One region of the Paraburkholderia sp. A1RI-2L genome, then DNA from elsewhere that is predicted to be linked to it. Evidence: riboswitches for the same ligand, from Rfam matches in the RefSeq annotation. Region 1 holds a riboswitch; the other holds the start of a gene.
What was found. Region 1 has a riboswitch for cobalamin ahead of cobW (cobalamin biosynthesis protein CobW). Riboswitches for the same ligand answer to the same signal wherever they lie in the genome.
Positions count from the first base shown of each region.

Region 2: it holds a riboswitch for cobalamin, as region 1 does, so the genes downstream of both, PWP93_RS27370 (TonB-dependent receptor domain-containing protein) here and cobW (cobalamin biosynthesis protein CobW) in region 1, are expected to answer to the same signal.

Region 1 is NZ_JARBTA010000002.1:1,226,930-1,231,549, forward strand. Features, by position in the region: gene PWP93_RS20415 (cobyrinate a,c-diamide synthase) at 1-492, opposite strand, end outside; gene cobO (cob(I)yrinic acid a,c-diamide adenosyltransferase) at 495-1,097, opposite strand; gene PWP93_RS20425 (cobalamin biosynthesis protein) at 1,084-1,722, opposite strand; cobalamin riboswitch at 1,788-2,070, shown strand; gene cobW (cobalamin biosynthesis protein CobW) at 2,193-3,302, shown strand; gene cobN (cobaltochelatase subunit CobN) at 3,325-4,620, shown strand, end outside.
Region 2 is NZ_JARBTA010000003.1:915,341-919,960, forward strand. Features, by position in the region: gene ubiM (5-demethoxyubiquinol-8 5-hydroxylase UbiM) at 1-111, shown strand, start outside; gene PWP93_RS27365 (ribonucleotide-diphosphate reductase subunit beta) at 115-1,149, shown strand; cobalamin riboswitch at 1,246-1,443, shown strand; gene PWP93_RS27370 (TonB-dependent receptor domain-containing protein) at 1,743-3,626, shown strand; gene PWP93_RS27375 (H-NS histone family protein) at 3,884-4,489, opposite strand.

The sequences.
Region 1 (4,620 bases):
GTCGGGCATGCCCGCCTGGATCATCTGCGCGTGACGCACCGAACTGACATGATTGGCCAGCACGCCATGTATTGCCACATCCGTGCGGTAATGCGCAAGACCGAATGCGATGGCGCCGAACGTCTGTGCCATCGACTTCGCCGAAATCACGGCGACGACGGGCACGCCGAATTTAGCTGCGAGATCGGCGCTGCTGGGTGTGCCGTCGAAGAGTCCCATCACGCCTTCGATCAGGATGAGATCCGCCTGCGCAGCGGCCTCGGCCAGCAGCCGGCGGCACCCGTCTTCGCCTGCCATCCAGAGGTCGAGCGACTGGACCGGGGCGCCGCTTGCACGCTCCAGTATCATCGGGTCGAGGAAGTCCGGTCCCGTCTTGAAGACGCGCACGCGCCGGCCGAGCTGGCGGTGCAGCAGCGCAAGGCCTGCCGTGATCGTGGTCTTTCCCTGGCCCGATGCGGGCGCGCTGACGAACAGCGCTGGACAGGACGGCATGGTTAGAACTCCACACCTTTCTGCGCCTTTACGCCCTGTTCCTTATAAGGATGCTTCACGAGGCGCATTTCCGTGACGAGATCGGCTGCCTCGATGAGCGCATCGGGCGCGTGGCGGCCGGTGACTACGACATGCTGCGCCGGGCCACGCGCGCTCAGCACAGCGAGCACTTCATCGAGCGGCAGGTATTCGTACTTGAGGACAGTGTTGAGTTCGTCGAGGATCACCATCCGGTAGTTGCCGCTCTGGATCATTGCGACGGCCTGATCCCAGCCTTTGCGGGCCGTGGCGATGTCGGCCTCGCGGTTCTGCGTGTTCCATGTATAGCCATCACCCATCGTGACGAAATCGCACATCGGATGTGCGCCGAGAAAATCACGCTCGGACGTATGCAACGCGCCCTTGATGAACTGCACGACACCGAGACGCTCGTTGTGGCCCAGCATTCGCACGGCCATGCCGAAAGCCGCCGTACTCTTGCCTTTGCCATTGCCGGTATGCACGATCAGCAGGCCTTTTTCATGCGTGGCGGCAGCCTGCTTCTTTTCGTGTCCTTCGCGACGGCGTTGGGTCATGCGCAGATGGGATTCGCTATCGGTCTTCATGATGTCCTTGTTTGTTGTCTGTGTGATCCGGCTGCATCGGGCTGACCGTGCCAATGGCAACCGTGACGCCATCGAGCGCGAGCTTGCCGCGCAGCAGCCGGGCACCGGGGGCAGCGAGCAGCGCACAAGGCTCGCATACACCCGCGACGCCGAGCTTCTCGCGTGCAACCGGCGAACGCGTGAGCGACGGATTTTCGCCGAGACAGACACGGATTTCCTCCGCCGGGACGCCGACCAGCGGCATCCGATGCTGCTCGCAGAACGCCAGCAGGGCCGGCTCGTGCGCTTTGTCTTGCAGTGTAGCCACGCACATGACTTCGGCCATGTCGCCTGATTCCAGCATCCCGAGCGCCATCCGGACGGCGGCCTCGATCTGGCCGGGAGTGACATCGCGCCGGAAGCCCAGGCCGATGGTCAACAGACCCGGTCGCCGCCCCGCAGGGGGCAGGGCATCGGTGCGGGCCAGCGGCGCCACTTTGCCGATCACCAGAATCGCCGGCGAGCCGAGGCTGGCGGAAGGAGCATGCATATTTCGAAGGCGCGTCGAAAGGGGATGAAACGAAAGGGGATGAAACCTTGCCTGTCCGTGAACAACAGGCAAATAGCCGAAGATCTCTTTTTTCACGATACCACACGCCCGCGGCAAGGCCCGAGGCTCGCCTGTTTCTTGACTGGCGCGCACGCGGCACCTACACTCCCGGCTAATCTGGTGCTCGCGCACGCGTTCCGACGTGCGCAGTTAAACGGGAAACAGCGGTTCGATGCAGCGATGCGCTGCGGCGACCCCACCTGTGCTGCCCCCGCAACGGTAAGCGAACGTGTCGCTCGAGAGCGATACACGGCCGACTTCTACACATACGTGCCACGTATGTGCGAAACCACTGCGCACAACGCCTGTGCATCCACAGGTCGCGCGGGAAGGTGAAGCGGCTTTTCGCCAGCCCGGAGACCGGCCGGAGAAGACGACACGCGCTGCGGGTAGGCGGCGCGCTGCCGACCGTCGCATTCATCACGCGTTTTCGTCACGCCTCAAGCCTCATGCCAGCAACGGCACGGGAGTGATGTTGCACGCGACCACCGCCATCGAGACCTTTCATGTCCACCTCCATGCGCAAGATTCCTGTGACCGTCATCACGGGCTTTCTCGGCAGCGGCAAGACCACGCTGCTGCGCCACATCCTGTCCAACGCGAACGGCCTGCGCGTTGCCGTGATCGTCAACGAATTCGGCGAGCTCGGGATCGACGGCGAAATCCTCAAGGGCTGCGGGATCGGCTGCGATGAATCCGGCGAGCAAACCGAAGGCCAACTGTACGAGCTGGCGAACGGCTGCCTGTGCTGCACCGTGCAAGAAGAGTTTTTCCCGGTCATGGAAGCACTCGTCGAGCGACGCGACCAGATCGACCATGTGCTGATCGAGACGTCGGGGCTCGCATTGCCCAAACCGCTCGTGCAGGCTTTCAACTGGCCGTCGATCCGCGGCAGCTTCACGGTCGATGCGGTGGTCACGGTCGTGGACGGCCCGGCCGCCGCGAGCGGGCAGTTCGCCGAAGATCCCGAGGCCGTGGACGAACAGCGCAAGGCCGATCCGAATCTCGATCATGAATCGCCGCTGCACGAGCTGTTCGAGGACCAGTTGAGCGCGGCGGATCTCGTCGTGCTCAACAAGACCGATCTCCTCGATGGCGCGCAACAGGCGGCCGTGGCCGCGTTGATCCGCGAAGACATTCCCGCGCATGTGAAGATCGTCCCTGCCCACAATGGCCGGCTCGATCTTCCGGTGCTGCTCGGCCTGAACTCGGCGTCCGAGGAGACGATCGATCAGCGTCACGATCATCACGGTTCGGCGCACGATGCCGATCACCATCACGACGATTTCGACTCGGTCGTCGTGTCGGGCGCGCCTGCATCGCGCGATGCCGCAATCGCCGCGTTGCGGCAGTTGGTCGAGCACCACACGATCTATCGCGCGAAGGGTTTCGCGGCGCTGCCGGGCGCACCGATGCGTCTCGTGATCCAGGGTGTGGGCGCGCGCTTCGACAGCTATTTCGATCGCCGCTGGCGCGATGACGAAGCGCGTACGAGCCGCTTCGTCCTGATCGGCGAGGATCTGGATCAAGCGGTGCTTCAGCGCGCGTTCGACGCCGCGCTCGATGCCGCGCTTGATGCCGCTCCCGGCGCGCAGTCTGTCACCGCGCCGGCCTGAGCGCATTCACGGCAGGCATCGCATGCACCTGTTGCGAACGGTCCCGGGCGGCTTCGTCGACGACACGGCGGGCGTTATCCGCATCGATCAACGTCCGGCCGACATCGTCGTGCTCAGCTCGGCCGATACGACGCTGTCGCTGCTGGCGAGCGTCGTCGAGCGGCTCGGGCCGGAGTTTCCGAGCCTGAGGCTAGCGAACGTCACCTGGCTGCGCCAGCCTGCTTCGGTCGATTTTTACGTCGACGACGTGCTGCAGCATGCACGCGTCGTGGTCGTCGATCACCTCGGCGGAGAGGCTTACTGGCCCTACGGCATCGAGCGGGTCGTCGATCTCGCGGAAAAACGCGGACAGATGCTCGTGATGTTCTCGGGCGACCTCCAGGAAGATCCGAACCTGATCGCGCAGAGCACGGCCAGTCCCGAGTTCTGCACACGCCTGTGGCGATACCTGCGCGAGGGCGGACCGGCCAACGCCGAAGCCTTCATGCGCGCGATTGCCTGGCATGCGCTCGACTGGGGCGACGAACCGGCCTTGCCGATGCCGGTGCCCAATGCCCTGCTCTACCATCCAGAACGCGATACGCCAACGGCCGCCGACTGGCAGGCCCGCTGGCAGGCCACGGCGCCTGTCGTGGCGATCCTCTTTTATCGCGCGCATCTGCAGGCCGCGAACACGGCCGTGTTCGACGCGCTCATCGATGCGCTGGAAGCACGCGGGCTGAATCCGCTGCCGATTGCGATCACGTCGCTCAAGGACGCCGTGAGCCGCGATGTCGTTGCGCGGCTGTGCGACGAGCATGACGTCGGGCTGGTGCTCAACACGACGGCCTTCGCGGCATCGACGCCAGACGATCCGGAGCAGTTGCCCGTATTCGGTGTGGACGCGCCGGTTTTGCAGGTCATCCTGAGCGGCGGGAATCGCGACCATTGGGTCAAGGACAATCAAGGCCTCAATTCGCGCGATATCGCTATGCATGTGGCGCTGCCCGAAGTGGACGGCCGCATCATTACGCGGGCAATCAGTTTCAAGGGGCTCGCGTATCGTTGCCCCCATACCGAAGTCGACGTGGTGCGCTACCAGCCGGACATGGAGCGTGTCGCGTTCGTTGCGGAGCTGAGCCGGCGCTGGTGCCGGTTGCGCAGCCTGCGCAACGACGAAAAGCGACTGGCCCTCGTGCTGGCCAATTACCCGGCCAGCGAGGGGCGCATCGGCAATGGTGTTGGGCTCGACACCCCTGCCTCGGTCGTCGGGATCTTGAGATCGCTGCGTGAGCAGGGTTATCGCGTCGATGCCTTGCCCGAAGACGGCGAGGCGCTG
Region 2 (4,620 bases), on a different contig from region 1:
ACGCGGGATCATCTGCCTGCACGCCTGGCGCGCGATGTCCTGTTGCGCGCGGGCGATCATCTACGTCCCTTCAAGCGAGGCGTGGCCGCTTACCTGGCGGGAGGGCTCTGAGCCATGACCAGCAACGGCAAAACCCATGCGCAGCAGCAAGCCACGCGCGCCGAAGACAAGCGCGTCGTCAACGGCCGCGGAGATATCAATCAGCTCGCGCCGTTTCGCTATCCGTGGGCGTGGGAGTGCTTTCTGAGCGCGAACCGCAATCACTGGACGCCGCTCGAAATTTCCATGAGCGACGACGTGCACGATTACCAGCAGCGCCTGACCGAAACGGAACGACACGTTTTCGAAAACGTGCTCGCCTACCTCACCACGTCGGACATTCTGGCGATGCGCAATATCGGGCTCGCGGTAATGGAAAAGATGACCGCGCCCGAATTGCAAATCTATCAGGCTCGCCAGGTCTACGAAGAAGCGTTGCATACCTGGACTTACCAGCACTGCATCGAAACACTCGGGCTTGACCAGCAGGAAATCTATAACCGCTATCGCGTCGTGCCCGAAATTCACGCCAAGATCGCGCTCGCGAACCAGCGGCTCGAACGCATTCTGGCGCCCGGCCTCGACCTCTCGAACCGCGACACGCTGCACGAATTCGCGCTCGCCTACCTGTTTTTCGCGGCCGTGTTCGAGGGCTGCTGGTTCTACAACGGCTTTACGCCGGTGTTCGCGCTCCAGCGGCGCGGGTTGATGAAGGCGACCGCGCAGCAGTTCCAGTACATCATGCGCGACGAGGTGCTGCATTGCGGCTTTGGCATCCGCGTCATCCGGCAGCTACTGGAGGAGGAAAACCTGCAACTCGATCCGCGCGCCGTGCAACGGATCTGGGAAGAAGCCGATGCGGCGGAAACGGCTTATGCGGGCTATATCCTGCGCGAGCCGATTCTGGGTTACTCGGCCGATTTGCATTGCGCACAGTTCCGCTACATCGCGAACCGTCGCGCAGGTCAGTTGGAGATGCCCGCGCCGTTTCCCGGTGCCGAAAACGTGCTGCCCTGGCTCGACGAGCAGGCCAATTTGCGCAAGGAGAAGAATTTCTTCGAAACTCGCGTGACCGAGTATCAGACGGGCGGCGCGCTGGACTGGAATTAGGCCTCGGGGCTGAATCGCCGTGCCCTTGGGCCCGCGCCCAAGGGCGTTTTCACAACGCCCGATGCATATCGGGTTGACGCCCGCCACGCGCGGCCATTACCCTTGCGCCCTGATGGTTCCCGGCGACGGGATCAAAAGGGAACGCAGTGGGGCCGCCCCCGACCCCGAGTCTGCGGCTGCCCCCGCAACTGTGAGCGGCAAGTCCATGCCAAACGCGCCACTGGGAAACCGGGAAGGCCGGCAAGGGGCGTCGACCCGCGAGCCAGGAGACCTGCCATCGACCGAGGTCCAAGCAGCCGCACGGGGCGGGGTGTCCCGATGCGCAAGCACCGCCCGTGCGCGGTCGCCCGTTGCAAGGACAGCCCGACCTCAGGATCAGTTGCATGTCCACCACGATTGAAACGGCTTCCGCCCAGGAAGCCCGTTGCCGCTGCATTGACGAACGCTTTGGCCAGCGCACAAGCTACATTCCGCCGGCTCCCGGCGGCTCCGGACAAGACCGCCGGCCGAAACTCCGCCATCTCGCCGCCGCGTGCGCCATGAGCGTTTATGCATGGCACAGCGCTGCCGCTGCCGCGCCCGTGACGCCCACGATGCCCGCGACGCAGCCGCCGGCCGCCGCCGCATCCACCGAATCCGCCGCCTCGGACAACGACACCACGCTGTCGAACATCCTCGTGGTCGGCGACACCCAGCATCTGCCGCAATCGTTCGACCAGCGCTACGCGAGCACGCAAGTGCTCACGCGCGAAGACCTCGACCGCCTCTCGCCCGCCGACCCGAGCATCACGCAGGCGCTCGCCACGCTGCCGGGCGTGACCGTGTCGCAAAGCGGCGGGCCGGGCTCGCTGGCTTCGGTGAGCATTCGCGGCTCGTCGCCCGAGCAGGTGGCCGTGTTCATCGACGGGATCCGCATTGGCTCCGTGACCACGGGCATGCCCGAATGGGCCGACCTGCCGACCGATGCGTTCGACCGCGTCGAGGTGATCTCGGGCCCCGCTGCCGCCTCGTTCGGCGCGGACGCCGTGGGCGGCGTCGTGCAACTCTTCACGCGCCACGCGTCGAATCAGCCGAACCGGACCACGGTGTCGTTCGGCGGCGGGTCCAACAAGACCTTCGACACGATGCTGAGCACCTCGGGCACCGTGCCCTCGAGCGGACCGCTCGCGGCGCTCGAAGGCCTCACGTATTCACTGGGGCTGCACGACTACAACACCGCGGGCATCGACGCGACCCGGCCCTGGGCCTACGGTCACGAGGACGGCCGCAATCCGTATCACGCCCAGGACGTGAATGGGCGGCTTGGCTATGCGCACGACAACTGGTCGATTTCCACATTTGCGCTGTATCACCAGTCCGATCTGTCCTATGACAACGCGGGCGGCAACGACCGGCAGCGCGACCATCAACTCACGACCGGCGCGGCGTTTCACCTCGACATCACGCCGTTCACGCAATTCGACCAGTCGGTGGGCTACGCAACCGATCGCCAGTTCATCTACTCGAACGATCCCGCGATACCGACCGATCAATTCGACTCGACGCGCTTCTCCACGTCGACTTCGATCACGCATCAGGAGCGTGGGCACACGCTGTTCGGGCAGCCGCTTTCAGGCGAAACCAAGCTCGCCTACGACTTCTCGCGCGAACTGGCCTACTTGCCCGTCGAGGTGCCCAGCGGCTTGCCGGCGCGCAACGACTCCGCAGTCTCTTTGCACCAGTCGGCAACGCTCGGCGACGTGACGCTGTTCCTCGCCGGACGCCACGAGATCGTCCAGGGGCAGGCCGTCAATACGGGCAACGCCGCGCTCTCGTGGGCGATCACGCCGGTCTACACAGCGCGCGTTTCCTATGGCAACGCGTTCCGGCTGCCGACCTTCAACGATCTGTACTATCCGGGCTACGCGAACCCCAACCTCCAGCCAGAACGCAGCGACACGATCGAAGCGGCGCTCGATGCCAACACGTCGTACGGCACCTTCACGGCCGCCGTGTACGACACGCGCGTGCACGACCTCATCACCTACGATTCGCAGACCTTTCTGCCCGTAAACGTCGGGCGTGCGCACATTCAGGGGCTCGACCTCTCGTACAAGGGCACGCTCGGGGCGTCCACACCCGTGAGTCTGGCGATCGGCATTCTGAATCCGCAGGACGTGACCGACCAGACCTGGCTCAATCGCCGCCCGCGCCAAACCGTGAGCCTGAGCGTCGACCATACGTGGGACGAATTCAACCTCCACGCGCTCAACACGGGCGTGTCATTGCTTTACGGCGGCTCGACCTTCGACGATCAGTTCAATACGCTGTATTTGCCGTCGTACACGACGGTGAGCCTGCGTGCTTCGTATAAGGTGAATGCGCACCTGTTGCTGTCCGCGTCGATATCGAATCTGTTCAACCGGCAGTACATGACCACGTACGGCTATAACAGCCTCGGCCGGACCGCGTTCGGCAAACTCACCTATACATTCTGATTGCGCGCCGCACCGATTACACCTGCCTTTCAGAAATTGCCGCGCGCAAATGGTAATGACGCAAATGCTGGCCGAAATAATCGGGCCCAGCATTACGGAAATTGTTAATTGAGGATGATGGAAAAAAGATGCCGCCAGTCGATCTGCGGCGACACCGGTAGCCTGTGTTGCGCTGTCCCGTTCGGGAATGGCGTGACACCGGCTACGGTCAGGTGAGTTATCGAACAGCTTGATCCAGGCGTTCGATCAGAGAAGGATCAGGCTGCAGTTGCGGGCGCTGCGGCGGCCGGCGCGGATGCGCGTGTCTTTCTTGCAGTCATCTTGCGCGGTGCTGCAGCTTTCTTTGCGGGAGCAGCTTTCTTGCGCCCAGGCCTGCCAGCCGCTGCTTTTTTAACGGCGGTGGTTTTTGCGCCAGCCTTTTTTGCTGCCGCACGTTTCACCACGGCCTTCTTCACGCCAGCGGCTTTGGCCGATGCCGCCCTGGGCGCCGCGCCCGCCGTGATCAGGAATTTCGAGCGGTCCTTGGCGTCGCGAATCCAGGCGGGTGCACGCCCGCGTCCGCTCCAGGTTGCGCCGGTTTTCGGATCGGCGTATTTCGCCGCGACCGGATGTGCGTTGGGATGCAGCGCTTTCGCTGCGCCATTCGCAGCCTTGACGCCGGGCCTGCGGCCGCGTCTTTTGCCAACGAAGCGCTCGATATCGGCAACGCTCAAACCGTGCTTTTGCATCAGATCGCGAATTCTCGCGAGACCGATGGACGATTGCTTTTCGGCAATCGCTACCGCCTGTTTCTCAAGCTTTGCAATCTTCAGCTTGATTGCGTCCAACGTAACCATACTCATTCTCCCTGTCAGGAATTCCACCCCCAAGCAGCTGTTTGAACTTCGTTTGCATGTCGAAGTTTGGCTTGGCCCATATAGGCAATGCCATCATGGCATACCCAATTATGACGGCAAAGCGACAATACATGCAAATCGACTGCTATTGGCCCAAC